Regions from separate parts of the Variovorax sp. 10N420 genome, predicted to be linked through region 2. Evidence: predicted binding sites of a transcription regulator. Region 2 holds the regulator's gene; the other holds the start of a gene.
The links. The regulator NrdR, encoded in region 2, represses ribonucleotide reductase genes. The targets are predictions, from matches to a motif close to CACNANATNTNGTG.
Positions count from the first base shown of each region.

Region 1: the regulator NrdR is predicted to act here: its motif matches at 3,592-3,605, upstream of AC1DEK_RS14880 (ribonucleoside-diphosphate reductase subunit alpha).

Region 1 is NZ_JBFTIJ010000005.1:187,302-196,482, reverse strand. It holds gene AC1DEK_RS14895 (sensor histidine kinase) at 1-1,213, shown strand, start outside; gene AC1DEK_RS14890 (sigma-54-dependent transcriptional regulator) at 1,239-2,753, shown strand; gene ampD (1,6-anhydro-N-acetylmuramyl-L-alanine amidase AmpD) at 2,746-3,336, shown strand; gene AC1DEK_RS14880 (ribonucleoside-diphosphate reductase subunit alpha) at 3,686-6,601, shown strand; gene AC1DEK_RS14875 (ribonucleotide-diphosphate reductase subunit beta) at 6,752-7,996, shown strand; gene AC1DEK_RS14870 (histone H1-like DNA-binding protein) at 8,194-8,694, shown strand; gene AC1DEK_RS14865 (carbohydrate kinase family protein) at 8,786-9,181, opposite strand, start outside.
Region 2 is NZ_JBFTIJ010000001.1:482,444-491,624, reverse strand. It holds gene AC1DEK_RS02255 (PilW family protein) at 1-629, shown strand, start outside; gene AC1DEK_RS02250 (pilus assembly PilX family protein) at 626-1,240, shown strand; gene AC1DEK_RS02245 (pilus assembly protein) at 1,309-5,220, shown strand; gene AC1DEK_RS02240 (type IV pilin protein) at 5,217-5,651, shown strand; gene AC1DEK_RS02235 (GspH/FimT family pseudopilin) at 5,648-6,184, shown strand; gene nrdR (transcriptional regulator NrdR) at 6,239-6,682, opposite strand; gene glyA (serine hydroxymethyltransferase) at 6,716-7,960, opposite strand; ZMP/ZTP riboswitch at 8,002-8,128, opposite strand; gene AC1DEK_RS02220 (transglycosylase SLT domain-containing protein) at 8,166-9,014, opposite strand.

The DNA.
Region 1 (9,181 bases), on a different contig from region 2:
CGAGCAACCCGCAGACACCTCGCCGCGCTTTGTCCAGGCAGCTCTGACGGGCACCGGGCTCTTCGTGGTGGCCCTGATCGCCCACGAGCTGGCCCGCCGCCTCACCCGCGAGGAAGCCATGGCGCAGCGCAGCCGCAGTGCCGCGGAGATGCACGCGATGGTCAACGATCTCGTGATCGAAACACTGAGCGAAGGCGTGCTCGTGGTCGATGCCGCGGGCCGGGTGCATGCGGTCAATCCTGCAGCGGACGCGATCCTGGGCAACGGTCTCGCGCAGATTCCCCAGCCTTTCGCGCTCAGTGCCTATCCGGCCTGGGTGCCGCTTGCCCATCTCGCCCGCCAGACTTTTTCGCGGCGCGCGCCCCAGGCCACCGAGGTGCCGGTCGCGCAGCCGCAAGGCGCTCCGCGCGAAGTCCGCGTCCGCACACGCCTGACGCAGGCCCGGGACCTGCGCGCCGAAAGCCTCTGCGTGATGTTCCTGCAGGACTTGCGCGAGCTCGAAGCACGCATCCGCACCGAAAAGCTGGCGGCCATGGGCCGGATGTCGGCCGCCGTCGCGCACGAGATCCGCAATCCGCTCGCCGCGATCACGCAGGCCAGCGCCCTGCTCGGCGAGGATCTCGTCGACCCGGGTCATCGCCAGTTGACCACCATGGTTCAGCAGAACGCTCAGCGTCTGTCCCGCATCGTCGACGACGTCCTGGACGTGGCGCGGGCTCGGCAGCAACGCGTGCTGCCGCTGGGCGAGCAGGTATCGCTCGACCCGACGGTTCGCTCGCTAGCGGAGGAATGGGTCCAGCACGCGCAGCAGCAAGGCGTGTTGCTTTCGCTCGAAGCGGGCACCGACGTGCGTTTCGATGCAGAACATCTGCGGCGCATCCTCGTCAATCTGCTGGACAACGCCTCGCGCTACGCCGGGGACCGGGAGGGCTCGATCCAGGTGAGCACCCGGCGCAACGCGACAGGGCGCGCGACCCTTCAGGTCTGGAGCGACGGTGCGCCGCTCGAGCCGGCAGTGCAGCGGCATCTTTTCGAACCGTTCTTTTCCTCCGAGAGCCGCTCGAGCGGACTCGGACTGTTCCTGTGCCGCGAGCTGTGCGAACAGCACGGCGCCACCATCGGCTATGAACGCAGGGCCCTTTCCGCGGCAGGCCCCGAAGGCAACGAGTTCTTCGTGGCATTTGCATCAGTTGAAAGTCGACTGACACAATAGCGGCGTGAGCACCCCCAACCCGCCCGTGTCGCAGCCTGCCCAGATCCTGGTCGTCGACGACGAGCCGGACCTGCGCACGCTGTATGAACTCACCTTGCTGCGCGAGGGCTATCGCGTCGAGGCGGCGGGCAGCGTGTCGGAGGCTTGGCAGCATCTCGACGCCGGCCGCTTCGATGCAGTGATCACCGACATGCGCCTGCCAGACGGCCTTGGCATGGAGATCCTCCAGCGCATCCAGCAAGACCAGCGCAGCGAGCGCTGTGTGGTGATGACCGCTTACGGATCAGCGGAAAACGCCGTCGAGGCCCTCAAGGCAGGCGCCTTCGACTACCTCACCAAGCCAGTCGACCTGAAGCAATTCCGATCGGTGGTGGCTTCTGCCGTACAGGCGCCTTCGCAGCCTGCGCCGATCCGGGCCGCGCGGCCGGCGGACGACAACGGTGTGTCCATCGCAACGACGATCGGAGACAGCGGCGTCGCAGCGCTCCAACGGCTGGTGGGCGACTCCGAACCCATGCGGCTGGTCAAGGCGCGCATTGCCAAGGTGGCGCGAGGCATGGCACCGGTGCTCGTGCGCGGCGAGTCCGGCACAGGCAAGGAACTGGTCGCGCGCGCCGTTCATGCCTGCAGCCAGCGAAGCGACGGACCTTTCGTGGCCGTGAACTGCGGCGCCATTCCCGAAAACCTTCTCGAAGCCGAATTCTTCGGCGCGCGAAAAGGCTCCTATACCGGCTCTTCGCAGGACCGCGACGGCTACTTCCAGGCGGCACGCGGCGGCACCCTGTTTCTCGACGAAATCGGTGACTTGCCGCTCGCCATGCAGTCGAAGCTGCTGCGCGCCATCCAGGAACGCAGCGTTCGCCCCATCGGTTCCACGCAGGAAGATGCCGTCGACGTCCGAATCGTGAGCGCGACCCACAAGGACCTGCATGCCGAAGTGCAAGCCAGCCGGTTCCGGCAGGATCTCTTCTACCGGCTCAACGTGATCGAGATCGCTGTGCCTGCGCTGCGGGACCGTCGAGGCGATCTGCCAGCACTGTGCAACGCCTTGCTCGCGCGCATCGCCCGCGATGCCGGCATGCCGGTGCCTACGCTTTCCGCCCAAGTCCTGCAGAGGCTCGCCGAACATCCGCTGCACGGCAACGTTCGCGAGCTTGAAAATCTCCTGCACCGTGCGGTGGCGCTCAGCGATGGCGATGTGCTTCACCTCGATCTCATGGGGGGCGCAGGCACGGCAGTTCCGTCCGAATCCCAGCAGACGGGACCCGCGCCGCTTGCCGAGCCCGTGCCAGCGGCCGCCGCGGCCCCTGTCAGCATCCATCCCCGGACGCCGTCCGCCGTACCACGCGATCTGCAAAGCTATCTGGACGAGCAAGAGCGCCAGATCCTGGTGCGGGCGCTGCAGGAAACAGGCTTCAACCGAACTGCCGCCGCCGCGCGCCTCGGCCTGAGCCTGCGACAGATTCGCTATCGGATTGCGCGCCTGGGCATCACCACACCGCATGGCGACGATGCCAGCGGTCTAGGCGCCGATGAGTGAAGCCGACACAGCACTTTGGGAATCGGGGTGGTATCGCTTCGCTCGCCGCTTGCCGTCCCCCAATTTCGGGGCGCGACCCAGAGGCGCGAACATCGACCTGATCGTGCTGCATTCAATCAGCCTGCCGCCGGGACATTACGGCGGCGATGAAGTTCAGCAGCTCTTCACGAACAGCCTCGACTGGGATGCGCACCCTTATTTTTCGGGCATCCGCGGCCTCGAAGTCTCTGCGCATTTCTATGTGCGGCGCAATGGCGAACTGTGGCAGTTCGTGAGCTGCGACGATCGCGCATGGCATGCCGGCGCCTCGTGCTGGCGTGGACGCGAGAACTGCAACGACGATTCCATCGGCATCGAACTCGAAGGGCTCGAAGGCGACGCCTTCGAGCAAGCGCAGTACGAAACCCTGGCCAGCCTTTGCCCATCGATCGCGCAGCGCTACGCGATTTCGTACATCGCAGGCCACGAACACATCGCTCCCGGCCGCAAGGAAGATCCGGGGCCGGGCTTCGACTGGCGCTTGCTTCGTGAGCAACTCGGCTGGCAACAGGCGATGTTTCCGCCGGCCGCGCTTGGCTCTTGAAGTTTTTTTCAATGGCAAAGTAACAGCCGATGCGCGGGCCTTGAGGCACGTGCGTCCCTCGGTGGCTCGGCGGCAGCGCAGTATCCATGCGCTTTCCCAGCGTAAATCGGCCTGGAATGCGCATGGGCAGGGGACCTCGCTGCCTTGTCCCAACCGGGATGCGGCTTCGCTGCCGATCAAAAGGCCGGCGAGAATTTTCACATCCGTTGCTAATTGTCGAAAACGCTATATCTAGTGGCTTGTAGCCCTCTTTGCCACTAGATATAGTGTGCCCTGCCCCGGCACTCACTGCCGGAAACAGCGGCCCGACAACGCCGCACCGAACAAGAATCGCCCATACGAGGATCGCATGCAAACTGCACTGAACACCCCTTCCACCTCTCGCGCCGTACCCTCGACGCCGCAAAGCCGGGATGTCGCCGGCTCCCCCGCCGGCAACGCGCTGGCCCACTACCAGATCATCCGCCGCAATGGCGCGGTCGTGCCCTTCGAGCCGAACAAGATCGCCATCGCGATGATGAAAGCGTTCCTGGCCGTGCATGGCACGCAGGGCGCGGCTTCGGCCAGCGTGCGCGAGACCGTCGACACACTGACGCAGGCCGTCGTGCGCGCCATGGTGCGTTCGCGTCCGGGCGGCGGCACGTTCCACATCGAAGACGTGCAGGACCAGGTCGAACTCGGCCTCATGCGCGGCGGCCATCATGAGATCGCCCGCGCCTATGTGCTGTACCGCGAACGCCGCTCGCAGGAGCGCACCAAGCAAGGCGAACAGGACGCGCCCGTGGCCCAGCCCGCGCTGCACGTACTCGACCGCGGCGAAAGAGTCGCGCTCGACCTGAACGAGCTCAAGGCCCTCATCGAATCGGCCTGCACCGGCCTGGGCGACACGATCACGGCCGACCCGATCCTCGCCGAGACGATGCGCAACCTCTACGACGGCGTTCCGCTCGACGAGGTCTACAAGGCGTCGATCCTCGCCGCACGCACGCTGATCGAGAAAGATCCCGACTACACCTTCGCCACCGCGCGCCTGCTGCTGCACACGATCTTCAAGGAAGTGATCGGCCGCGAAGTGCCGCCAGCCGACCGCGCGCAAGCCTACGCCGACTACTTTCCCCAGTTCATCAAGAAGGGGGTCGACAACGAGCTGCTGGACGAGAAGCTGCTGCAGTTCGACTTGGCCCGCCTGGGCGCCGCGCTCAAGCCGGAGCGCGACATGCAGTTCGACTACCTCGGCCTGCAGACGCTCTACGACCGCTATTTCCTGCACGTGCGCAAGACGCGCATCGAGCTGCCGCAAGCCTTCTTCATGCGCGTCTCGATGGGCCTCGCGCTCAACGAGATCGACCGCGAAGCCCGCGCGATCGAGTTCTATGAAGTGCTGTCTTCCTTCGACTTCATGTCGAGCACGCCGACGCTGTTCAACAGCGGCACGCTGCGATCGCAACTGTCGAGTTGCTATCTCACGACTGTGCCCGACGACCTCGACGGCATCTACGAGTCGATCAAGGAAAACGCGCTCCTGTCCAAGTTCGCTGGCGGCCTGGGCAACGACTGGACGCGCGTGCGCGCCCTCGGCAGCCACATCAAGGGCACCAACGGCGAATCGCAAGGCGTCGTGCCCTTCCTCAAGGTGGTGAACGACACCGCCGTCGCGGTGAACCAGGGCGGCAAGCGCAAGGGCGCCGTGTGCACCTACCTGGAAAGCTGGCATCTCGACATCGAGGAATTCCTCGAGCTGCGCAAGAACACCGGCGACGATCGCCGCCGCACGCACGACATGAACACCGCGAACTGGATCCCCGACCTGTTCATGCGCCGCGTGATGGAAAAGGGCAACTGGACGCTGTTCTCGCCATCGAACGTGCCCGACCTGCACGACAAGTTCGGTGCCGACTTCGAAGCGGCCTACGTCGCCTACGAAGAAAAGGCTTCGCGCGGCGATCTCAAGCCAAGCCGCACCATCCCGGCCTCGGACCTGTGGCGCAAGATGCTCACGATGCTGTTCGAAACCGGCCATCCGTGGATCACGTTCAAGGATGCCTGCAACGTGCGCTCGCCCCAGCAGCACGCCGGCGTCGTGCATTCGTCGAATCTCTGCACCGAGATCACGCTGAACACCAGCGACACCGAAACCGCGGTCTGCAATCTCGGCTCGGTCAATCTGCTGCAGCACCTGAAGAACGGCAAGGTCGACCAGGAAAAGCTCAAGCGCACCATCTCGACGGCGATGCGCATGCTCGACAACGTCATCGACATCAATTACTACGCGGTCAAGAAGGCACGCGACTCGAACCTGCGCCACCGTCCGGTCGGCCTCGGACTGATGGGCTTCCAGGACGCGCTGTACGAACTGCGCATTCCCTACGCCTCACAGGAAGCCGTTCAGTTCGCCGACGAATCGATGGAAGCGATCTGCTACTACGCCTACTGGGCCTCGACGGACCTGGCGCGCGAGCGCGGCAAATACTCGAGCTACAAGGGCTCGCTGTGGGACAAGGGCGTGCTGCCCTCCGACACGCTCGACCTGCTCGAGAAGGCGCGCGGCGGCTACGTGGAAGTGGACCGCTCGTCCACCCTCGACTGGGATTCGCTGCGCCAGAAGATCAAGTCCGACGGCATGCGCAATTCGAACTGCGTGGCCATCGCACCGACGGCAACCATCTCCAACATCATCGGCGTGGACGCGTCCATCGAGCCCTGCTTCGGCAACCTCTCGGTCAAGTCCAACCTCTCCGGCGAGTTCACCGTCATCAACCATTACCTGGTGCGCGACCTCAAGCGCCTGGGCCTCTGGGACGATGTGATGGTGATGGACCTCAAGCATTTCGACGGCTCGCTGCGCCCCATCGATCGCGTACCGCAGGACATCAAGTCGCTCTACGCCACGGCGTTCGAGATCGAGACCACGTGGCTCGTCGAAGCCGCTGCACGTCGCCAGAAGTGGATCGACCAGGCGCAATCGCTCAACATCTACATGGCCGGCGCATCGGGCAAGAAGCTCGACGACACCTACAAGCTTGCATGGCTGCGTGGCCTCAAGACCACCTACTACCTTCGCACGCAGAGCGCGACGCACGCGGAGAAATCCACCGTGCAATCGGGTCGGCTCAACGCGGTGTCATCGGGCAGTGGCGATTCGTCATCGGGCATGAGCGCGCTCGAAGCCGCGGCACTCGCAGCACAAGCGCAGTTGAGTGCGATGCCCGCAACCGACATCGCATTCTGCGGCGTCGATGATCCGACGTGCGAAGCATGCCAATGATGTCGGCGTGAAGTGGAGGTCGTTTGCGGCATCGCCTGACAATTTGCGATGCAAGCGAACAACATAACGACAACATAATTGGAGCGCGATGTGAAGGAGCACTTTGCAACTCACATCGTTGCTCACATAATTTGAGCATTGGATTTTTCTATGTTGACCTGGGACGAAGAAGTCAAGCCCTCCTTGCCAAAGGATCTGCAACAAGGATTGCGGCACACATCGAACAGCGGCACGCAAGTCGGCCGCTCGTCGGAGTTTCCGACTTCGCAAATTGCTTCCCACATTTCTCCTGCTTCGCTTTCCCCCGTTTCGATTTCGTCGCCCGCCGTGCGCACGCTCGATGACGGCGCAGCGGTGCGACCCGCACCAGCAGCCACGCGGCGCGTCAACGCAGCAGACAAGCGCATCATCAACGGCCAGACCGACGTCAATCAGTTGGTTCCGTTCAAGTACAAGTGGGCTTGGGAAAAGTATCTCGCCACCTGCGCCAACCATTGGATGCCGCAGGAAGTGAACATGACGCGCGACATCGCGCTATGGAAAGATCCCAACGGCCTGACCGAAGACGAGCGCCGCATCGTCAAGCGCAACCTCGGCTTCTTCGTGACGGCCGACTCGCTGGCCGCCAACAACATCGTGCTGGGCACCTATCGCCACATCACGGCGCCCGAGTGCCGGCAGTTCCTGCTGCGCCAGGCGTTCGAGGAAGCGATCCACACGCACGCCTACCAGTACATCGTCGAATCGCTCGGCCTGGACGAGAGCGAGATCTTCAACGCCTACAACGAAGTGCCGTCGATCCGCGAGAAGGACCAGTTCCTGATCCCGTTCATCGACGCCATCAGCGACCCGAACTTCCACACCGGCACGCACGAAAACGACCAGACCCTGCTCAAGTCGCTGATCGTCTTCGCCTGTCTCATGGAAGGTCTCTTCTTCTACGTCGGTTTCACGCAGATCCTCGCGTTGGGCCGCCAGAACAAGATGACCGGCGCTGCCGAGCAATACCAGTACATCCTTCGCGACGAATCGATGCACTGCAATTTCGGCATCGACCTGATCAACCAGCTCAAGCTCGAGAATCCGCACCTCTGGACCGCCGAGTTCAAGGCGGAGATCAAGGCCCTCTTCATGAAGGCCGTCGAGCTCGAATACCGATACGCCGAAGACACGATGCCACGTGGCGTCCTCGGCATGAACGCCTCCATGTTCAAGGGCTACCTGCGGTACATCGCCAACCGGCGCGCACAGCAGATCGGCCTCGAAACGCTCTTCCCGAACGAAGAAAATCCGTTCCCCTGGATGAGCGAAATGATTGACCTGAAGAAGGAGCGCAATTTCTTCGAAACCCGTGTGATCGAGTATCAGTCGGGTGGCGCCCTGTCCTGGGATTGAATTTTTTCGACAAGAACAAAGTGAATTCAAGAATCGCCCTCACGAACGAATCGCACCGGAGAGTGCGGCATCGATGAGGGCTCAGGTGTTCATGGTGCTGGGGCTTGCTCCAACGCCATGAATCGCTTCACGCTGACCAACATGCGTGGAGTGCTTCAAAAGGTTGATTTTTTCAACTTGATCAAGGAGAAATAGAAATGGCAACTGCAAAGAAAGCTCCGGCCAAGAAGGCCGCTGCGAAGAAGGCTCCGGCAAAGAAGGTCGCGGCCAAGAAGGTTCCGGCTAAAAAGGTCGTAGCCAAGAAGGCCCCGGCGAAGAAGGCTCCGGCAAAGAAGGTCGCGGCCAAGAAGGCTCCTGCGAAGAAGGCGCCCGCCAAGAAGGTCGTAGCCAAGAAGGCCCCGGCGAAGAAGGCCGCAGCGAAGAAGGCTCCTGCCAAGAAGGTAGCAGCCAAGAAGGCTCCTGCGAAGAAGGCGCCTGCCAAGAAGGCCGCTGCAAAGAAGGCTCCCGCCAAGAAGGCCCCTGCGAAAAAGGCTGCAGCCAAGAAGCCTGCCGCCAAGAAAGCAGCGAAGAAGCCTGCTGCCAAGAAGGCCAAGGCGCCCGCCAAGGCTGCTGCAGCGCCTGCCCCTGCTCCCACTGCGGCGCAGACGACGCTGAACCCCCAGGCAGCTTGGCCGTTTCCTACGGCCAGCAAGCCCTGAGTTTCTCAGCAGCGCTTAAGGCAAAGCCCGGTACCGCAAGGTGCCGGGCTTTTTTATTTGTGCGGGGCTGGGCGGCTGGCCGCCGCGCAGGTCAGAGGCCGAGCGCCTTCAGGTCGACCTTGTAGTTTTGCGGGCCGCGCTGTGCGATCTTGAGCGCGCCCAACTGATTGCCCAGCGCCGCGCAGCGCGCGAGCGGCCAACCCTCTTCGAGGCCGAAGAGCAATGCGCCGCGCCATGCGTCGCCGCAGCCCGTCGGCTCGACGACTGCTTCCGGTGTCACTGCCTGCACATGCTCGCGTTCGCCGTTGACCCAGACTTCGCAACCCTCGGCAGCCAGCGTGACCACGAGACCGCGCACCCGTTTGGATATCTCCGCAAGGCTCCATCCGGTGCGCTGGGAAAGCATCTTTCCTTCGTAGTCGTTGACCACGACCCAGCTCGCCAGATCCACGAAGTGCGCCAGCTCCTTGCCGTCGAACATCGGCAG
Region 2 (9,181 bases):
CAGTCGGCAAGAACGGCAACAGCTTCGGAGAGGACGACACCGACCTGAGCGCGGGCAACGACTCGCTTGTCGTTCGCTTCTTCGGCCGCAGCAGCGCCAACGATGCCGGCAAGGACGACGGGACCATCATCGACTGCCTGGGTGTGGCTCACGCTGGACCTGCCGAGGCTTCTCCCACCGGTGGCCGTGTGTCCAGCTTCTTCTTCGTGGCTCGCGCGGACGATGGAGAGCCCGAGCTCTACTGCAAGGCGCCATCCAGCACGGGGTCCTTGTATTCGCAGCCCTTGGCGCGCGGTGTCGAAAAATTCAAGGTCGTCTACGGGCATGACGGCGACGGCGACGGCGTGCCTGATGCGTGGCTCGAGGCCAGGGAGATTTCGGCCAAAGCTGCGGGCGGGGGGAGCGTCAATGGCGAGTGGCGCAAGGTCGTGGCAGTTCGCGTGGGCGTGGTGGCTCGGAGCAATCGCCGGAACGGTGACCTGAGACGAGTCAGCGACGAAGACTATCGGCTCTACCCCCTAGGCAAGGGTTTTGAAAAGATCTACTTCGATCCGCCGGACGACGGCCGCTTTCGTGCCGTTGCGACATTCACGGTCAAGCTGCGAAACGCAGCGAGGAATCCCGCATGAGTCGCGAATCGGGCTTCTCGCTGATCGTCGTGCTGCTCCTGTTGATCGTCGTCACCGTGTTGGGATTGGGTGCGGCGCAGCTTTCGGTCGTCGATGAAGTTGCGGCAAGGAATGATCGAGACAGGGAGATCGCCTTCCAGGCCGCGGAGGCGGCATTGATCGATGCCGAACTCGATGTTCTGGGACCGAACAAGCACACCTCTTCGCGTCTTTGCCTGTTCAACAGCAAGGATGTGGCGGCGTTCGTCCCGGGGTGCGGCAGCGCCGGAAATAACCAAGGCCTTTGCGCTCCCGCGCAAAGCGGCGCAACGCCGGCGTGGATGCGCGCCGATCTCTCGCCTGAAAGCCGCACATCGGTTGAATACGGCGCCTTCACTGGACAGAAATACGTGACCGGCACAGGCGCGACACCCGCTGCTCCGCCACGCTACGTCATAGAGGCCATGCGCAACAACGGGGGGTGGGAGTCCGATCGCCTTCAAAGCGCGAGTGCCGGCAAGACGACTTATCTATTTCGGGTCACGGCCATCGGGTTTGGTGTCAGGAAAGAAACGCAGGTGGTTCTACAGACGAGTTTGCACAAGCCAATCGTCAGTAGCGGTTGCCCATAAGAAGATCAGCAAGGGAGTTGAAATTGTTCGGGATTAGAGAAAATGATTTGAGAAGGGCCGCCTTCGCTATGGCCCTTTATGTCGCCGGCATGTCCACATGGGCCGCTAGTGTTCAGGCTCCGCCAGACGCTGTCCTTCCGGATCTGCCGCTTTACGCCGCGTCATTGCCGGTCAAGCCCAACATGGTGTTGGACCTCTCCGTCACATCCTCGACAACAGGAGCTGCGTATCGAACCCCTTTCGACATCAAGGCGGCCTATGTCGGCTATTGGGACCCGATGGGGTGCTACGACTATTCGACGGCGGACGGGTATTTCAAGCGGACCGCGACGGCGAGCATCTCGAATGGGGCCATCGCCTGTTCGGATCAATGGAGCGGCAACCTGTTGAACTGGGCCGCCTCGTCCGCCGTGGACATGTTGCGATACGCGTTGACAGGCGGCGATCGTGTGAAAGACACACCGAGCGCCACCGTGCTCCAACGCGCGGTGCTTCCGTCCGACTTCTATAACTCGAGCCATTTTTCCCAACGGTCTGTGGAGGGCCATCTCGACAAGTTGACGCCATTGGTCGCGAAGGGGGGCGTCGAGAAAGACGGCACTTTGCACTTTTCCAATTGCAGCAATCTTTTGTTCGTGGGGCCGACGTCGTCCGGAACATGCAGCAACCCCGGAACGGATCAGAGTTTTGGACCTGATGGATCTGGGCCGTATTTGGCGCGCGTCGAGGTTTGCTCGACGTCGGAAGGCCCCGTTCGCAGCGGCCTTTGCGTGAGATATCCAAATGGCGAATTCAAGCCAGCGGGCACGATCCAGGCGTTTGCAGAAAAGATGCGCTTCGCGGCTTTCGGCTATTTGATGGAGCAGGGCAATGCCCGTTACGGCGGTGCCCTGCGTGCGCCCATGAAATTCGTGGGCCCGACGACGGAGAGCGACAAGTTCGAGAAGCTCGCCAACGCCGAAGCCGAATGGGATGCCGATAGCGGGGTGTTCCTGGCAAACCCCCTGTCGAGCAGCGAAGGGACCAGCGGCGTCGTTAACTACATCAATCAATACGGACGCACCGGTTCTGCAATCGCCAACTACAAGGATCTCGATCCGGCCGGCGAGATGTATTACGAGTCTCTCCGGTATTTGCAGGGGCTGGAACCGACGACCGCTGCCACCAGAAACATCACTGCAGCCATGGGAGACGGATTTCCTGTTTACAACGGGACGAGCCGCTGGGGCGCAGGTGCAAAGAGCGGTTGGGACCCTGTAGTCTCAAGCTGCCAGCGCAATCATGTTGTCGTGATCGGAAGTCCTTACACGGACCATGACGGCTCTCTTCCAGGGCTGATGACGGATGGACTGGACGGATGGGCCGGGCTTCGCCAGGTAGAGGCCGCGGATCCTGACACTGCTTTCTGGTCGAGGATCGTCGGGGCATTCGAGAACAATGAGGCTCTTTCATACCCTGGTCCTTCGGGAAGCAATGCCACTTTGATGACGCGCGGCAATGATGCGGGGCCGCGCGCTATTGCCTATACCGACCATCTTGCGAACAGGCAAACAATCACCTCTGCAAACATCGACACCTTGGATGTCGGGGCCGACCAAGGATCATTGGGATGGGCAGGATTGGCTTATTGGGCCAACACGCAATCCATTCGGGGCGATTACCCGGGCGTGCGCGTCAAGACCTACGCCGTCGACATGGACGAATCGGGCTCGGGCACCATGGGTGAGAAGCAACGCGGCAGTTCGTTCTACTTGGCCGCAAAGTACGGCGGCTTCGACGACAAGAACAACGATGGCAATCCATTCGTGACTTCCATCGGAGCGGGCGCCGATGAATCCTTTTCGAATGCCGAATGGCAATCCGGTGTCGACAACGACGCAAAGCCCAAGCCGGCCAAATATTTCCTCGCCGACGAGCCTCGGAAGATGGTCGCGGCCGTTCGCAGGATTTTTGCGAGTGCAAGTGCCGGCGCGTCGAGCGTGAGCAGCGGGAGCCCTGCAGGGGGTGCATTGTCGAATTCGCGCATTGCGTCCACCGGGGGGACGCTTTACGTTCCTCAAGCGGACAGCACGCGATGGTCTGGCTCGGTGCTCGCCTATAAGTTGCGCCATGAAAACGGTGCAGCAGGCCAGGACGCCACGCCGATCTGGAATGCTGGCGATCGACTGACCGGCAACCTTCAGGCGAATCCGCCGATCCAGGCTCGCGACCCTGATACACGGCGCATCTTCACCATGCTCAGTTCCGGCGCCGGCGCTGAATTCACCTGGAATGCGCTGAAAGAAGACGCCACGTTGAAGGGCCGCCTGGACACGGAACCCTATTCCGCGACAGGTACAAAAGACAATCTCGGCGAGGCCCGCGTCGACTATCTCCGCGGCGATCGTTCGAAGGAAGCCGAAGGCGGCAATGGCCAGTTCAGAACACGTGATTCGGTCATGGGCGACATCGCGAATGCTGCGCCACTGTGGGTCGAAAACGCCGCTGCGCAGGCTGTGTACGTCGGCTCGAACGACGGCATGCTCCACGCTTTCGCAGCCGATAGCGGCGACGAATTGTTTGCCTACGTGCCACGTGCGTTGCACGCAAGGCTCGGCGCCTACACGTCACCTGACTATGGGCACCAGTCCTATGTCGACGGCAATTCCGTCTCAGGTGAAATCCAATCGGCAAACGGATCGGCGAAGACGGTGCTCGTCTCAGGTATGGGCGGCGGCGCACGCGGCGTCTTCGCACTGGACATCTCCGACCCGGCGCGCTTTTCTGAAGATCGGGTGATGTGGGAATTCACGGGGGCGGATGACTCGGACATGGGACACGTCACTCAGGCGCCGCGCATCATGAAGTTTCGGACAGAGGCGGCCGCGGCTGGCCAGGCCGGCGTCTATCGATGGTTTGCCGTGGTGCCCTCGGGCTTCAACAACGGCAATCCGAACAAGGCAGCGGCTCTGTTCCTGCTGGCCTTGGACAAGCAAGCCAACACGCCATGGGTGATCGAGAAGGATTATTTCAAGATCGTGCTGCCTGATCCGGTCGATGCGACTGTCGTCAATGCGTTGGGTCCGGTGGGCGACTACACAAGCGCAGACAACACGACCCTTCTGCTCTTTGCCGGCGACACCCAAGGCAATTTGTGGAAGTTCGATTTCACCAAGAGTGCGCCGTGGAACGAGTCGGCCAAGTCTGGCGCGCTGGCACTGAGCGGTGCACCGCTCATGGTCGCGAAAGACGATGCGGGCAAACGGCAGCCCATCACAATTGCGCCGGAGGTGGGTGCAGGGCCGAACGGTGGTGCGATCGTGCTCTTCGGCACCGGCAAATTCGTCGAAATCGATGACCTGACCAGCCGCAACACGCAGACGCTCTACAGCGTATACGACACCGGCATGGCCATCTCCGACAGCGAGACTCGCACGCACTTGCAGCAGCGACAGGTGAAGGCCGATATCGAGCACGCGGGTCAGTTCACCATCTCCGGCGATGCCTTCGTCTACGGCAACTACAACGCCAAGACGCCGCACCGTCGAGGCTGGTACTTCGATCTGCCGGACGCGGAGAGCCAAGGAGAGCGCCAAGTTTCCCAAATGGTGCTGAGCGATGGCTATTTGGTGTTCAACACGTTGATTCCGGACTCGAACGTTTGCGGCCTGGAAGGCAACGGGGGCGGCGGGCACAGCTGCGCGGTGAATGCGATGACCGGACTGTCATCGGGCAGCACCTGCATTCCGTCCACCGTTGGTGTGCTCGGGGCGCCGCTGTTGATCCAGGAAGGCGAGGGCGCTTTCAGCTCGACCGATACCTTTGGCCGGCGCATCGAGCGCAAGAAGGTTTCTGTCATCAACCTCGGTTCGGGAGAGGGCTCCCGTCCGGGGAGTGCAATCGTCAGCCCTATCGCAGGCGATGCAGGCGGCGTGATCTCGCAAATTGCCGGCCGTCTCAACTGGCGCGAAGTGCTCAACTTCAAGGACATCCGCAAATGAAGCACTCGGCTACCGAACGGCCGTGCTTGTCTGGCGGCTTTACGCTGATCGAAATGCTGATCGTGGTGGCGCTGGTTGCCATCCTTGGCGCTATCGCCTATCCGTCGTACATGGATTCCGTCCGAAAGGGTTGGCGCGCTGAAGCTCGTACCGCACTCATGCAGGAAATGCAGCAGCAGGAGCGCGTCTACACGCAGCGCGCAAGGTACAACAAGGCGCTTTACAAGACAGGCTCGGGCGACAGCGAAGGCGACAGCAAGTACGAGATCGCTCTCGGCGCATGCGACGGACGCGATGATCCTGGCCATTGCATCCGGCTGACTGCCACTTTGAGGGCCGGCTTCTCCGATCCTGCCGTAGGCAACATCTGGCTCGAAAGCACCGGAGTCAAGGGATGCGACGGCGACGACCAAAGCAGGTGCTGGCAATGAACGCACGCGTCTTTCGCCCTGCATATCGCTGCGGTGCCCGCGGGTTCACATTGATAGAGATGATGATCGTTGTTGCGCTCGTCGCAATCCTGAGCGCAGTCGCCGTTCCCAGCTTCAGGGATCTGCTGCTCAATCAACGTCTCGCCTCGACCGCGAGCGATTTCATTGCTGCATTGAGTCTTGCGCGATCGGAGGCCATGAAGCGTTCGCAAAAGACAACGCTGACCGCAACGAGTCGCGACTGGAACAATGGATGGGAGGTGACCACTGCGGTGGATGACGAGTCGGCAGTGCTGCGCACATTCGAAGCGCTCAGGACTGGAATCGAAGTCGATACCAGCACCGGCAACGGCTTCGACAAATCGATTGCCTTCGATGCCAATGGCTTTTCGCGGGCGAGCGCCGGGTGCGTGACATTCAGGGCATCGACGGGACGACGCAGTGCCGTCGTTCTGTCCGTATCGGGCCGGGCACGGATTTGTGACCCCGACAAAAAAGGTGACTGCGGCGGGGGCAGTTGCGGCAAGGGATAACCTGCTCCGCGGCCCTGCGCCCCCTTGGGACTGCAGGGTTGAGGTTGATTCTCGCTAGATGTCTCTCAGCAACTGCCTGAACTCGTCCACATCCTCGAAGCTGCGGTAGACCGAAGCAAAACGGACGTAGGCGACCTTGTCCAGTCGCTTGAGCTCGCGCATCACGAGCTCGCCCACTTTCGTCGATTCGATCTCGCGCAAGCCGCTGGAAAGCAGCTTCTGCTCGATGCGCAGCAACGCCGTGTCGATCTGCTCGATGCTGACCGGGCGCTTGCGCAACGCCAGCATCATCGAGGCGCGGACCTTCGCGGCCACGAAGTCGGCGCGGCTGCCGTCCTTCTTGACCACGACCGGAAAGTTCACGTCCGGCCGCTCGTAGGTGGTGAAGCGCTTGTCGCAAGCGCTGCACTGCCGGCGGCGGCGGACGAAGTCGCCGTCCTCCGAAACGCGCGTCTCGACGACCTGCGTTTCGAGGTGGCCGCAGAAAGGGCATTTCATGCGGCGGCTCCGCCGGGCACGGCAGTCATGGGATCAGCGATAGACCGGGAAGCGGCTGGTCAGCGCGTTCACCTTGGCGCGCACCGCCTCGATGTTGGCCGCATCGCGCGGGTTTTCGAGCACGTCGGCGATCAGGTTGGCGGTCATTCGCGCTTCTTCGTCCTTGAAGCCGCGGGTCGTCATCGCCGGCGTGCCGATGCGCACGCCGCTGGTGACCATCGGCTTTTCCGGGTCATGCGGGATGGCGTTCTTGTTGATCGTCATATGGGCGGCACCCAGCACGGCTTCGGCTTCCTTGCCCGTAATGCCCTTGGCGCGCAAGTCGACGAGCATGACGTGGCTTTCGGTGCGGCCGCTCACGATGCGCAGGCCTCGCCCGGTGAGCGTCTCGGCGACGATCTGAGCGTTCTTGACCACCTGCTGCTGGTACGCCTTGAATTCGGGGGAGAGCGCCTCCTTGAAGGCGACCGCCTTGGCGGCAATCACATGCATCAGCGGGCCACCCTGCAGTCCCGGGAAGATCGCGCTGTTGATGGCCTTTTCGTGCTGCGACTTCATCAGGATGATGCCGCCGCGCGGGCCGCGCAGGCTCTTGTGCGTGGTGGAAGTGACGACGTCCGCGTGAGGCACGGGGTTGGGGTACACGCCCGCGGCGACCAGTCCGGCGTAGTGGGCGATGTCGACCATGAAGATCGCGCCGACATCCTTGGCCACTTTGGCGAAGCGCTCGAAGTCGATGCGCAGCGAATAGGCCGACGCGCCCGCGATGATGAGCTTGGGCATTGCGTCATGCGCCTTGCGTTCCATCGCGTCGTAGTCGATTTCTTCCTTGTCATTCAGGCCATAGCTCACGACGTTGAACCACTTGCCGCTCATGTTGAGCGGCATGCCGTGCGTCAGGTGCCCCCCTTCTGCCAGGCTCATGCCCATGATGGTGTCGCCGGGCTTCAGGAAGGCCAGCATGACGGCTTCGTTGGCGGAGGCGCCGCAATGCGCCTGGACGTTGGCCGCGTCGGCGCCGAAGAGTTGCTTCGCGCGATCGATGGCCAACTGCTCGGCCACGTCCACGTGCTCGCAACCGCCGTAATAGCGCTTGCCCGGATAGCCTTCGGCGTACTTGTTGGTGAGTTGCGAGCCCTGGGCGGCCATGACAGCCGGCGACGCGTAGTTTTCGCTCGCGATGAGCTCGATGTGGTGTTCCTGGCGGGCGTTTTCGGCCTGGATGGCAGCCCAGATTTCAGGATCGGTCTGTTCGACCAGATGATTGCGGTTGTACATGGCAGTCCTTCAAGACGATGGTCCTTGTTCTTCAACCAAACAAGGGCTGCCCAGGCGAACGGCGGAACGCCTGCTCGAGACTGCAGGCGGCACGCTTCCCAGTGGTAGTCCACGTCAGCGCAAAGCACCTGAAAAGGGTTGCGCCTATCGCCAGTCGCGTGCTGGCCGAGTGTAGCTGACGACGGTCGCCGTCGTCTCGAAAAGCCTACGAATCCCCAAGCAAGGCGACGCGCTCGGGATCAGTCGCCGGCTGCTTGGCGGGCGCTGGGCCCACGACGGGAACAGGATTCGGGCGCGCTGCCGGCGACGGAGCCATGATCGAGGGTGCGCGCCCCGCGACGACCTGGCGCAGACGCTCGTGCTCGGCCAGGACCTTGGAGGCGTAGCCGCCATCGTCGGTGAGATTCGCTGCCCCGACGTAGAAGCGCAGGCCGCCCTCGAGAGAGCCGGCGCGGGCGATGCATTCCTGCAGCACCTTGACCCCGACGCGCATGTTGGTGACGGGATCGAAAGCAGTCAACGTGCCGCCGGCGCTTTCGTATTTTTCGCCGTGGACGCGGGTCATGACCTGCATCAGGCCCTGAGCGCCGACATGGCTCTGGGCGAAAGGATTGAAGCTGGATTCGACGGCCATGATCGCCAGAATGAGCGTCGGATCGAGCTTCGTGCGTTTGCCGAGCTCGAAAGCTTCGCCGACCAGGACGGTCAGGGGCTCGACGGCCACGCGGTATTTCTTGCTCAGCCAGTACGCGACGGCGGCTTGCTGCTTGGGCAATTCCTGAGGGCTGGCGGCCGTGGTCCGCTCAATGGCTGTGGGTTCGAGATCGGTCGTTGCAGCGACTTCGGGGGCCGGCTTGCGTGACTGGAGCCAGCCCATGAGTTGTTCTTCACCCGATTGGCGAAGATCGGGCCGAGCGACCATGGCAATGGCGGCAAAGACGATCGCGAGCCCGACAAGGGCAAACCCGTTGTGGGTGATTTCGAAAAAGCCGTCGACAACGTCGGACGCGAAGGTACGTAGCCCTCGGGCGGTGGCATCAAGCACCTGCTTCATCGCTTTTTTTCCTTTCTGGCGGCGCCTGTTCGCAATGCCCTTGGGCTAAGCAAAACGCAGCAGCGCTTGGATTGGTACGAATCAGGTCCGCGCATGGCGGAGGAGCGCGGTCGCCTGATCAAAGCCGGGGAAAGTCGGCAGCGGAGTTGTGAGAGTCCTGGGCCGTC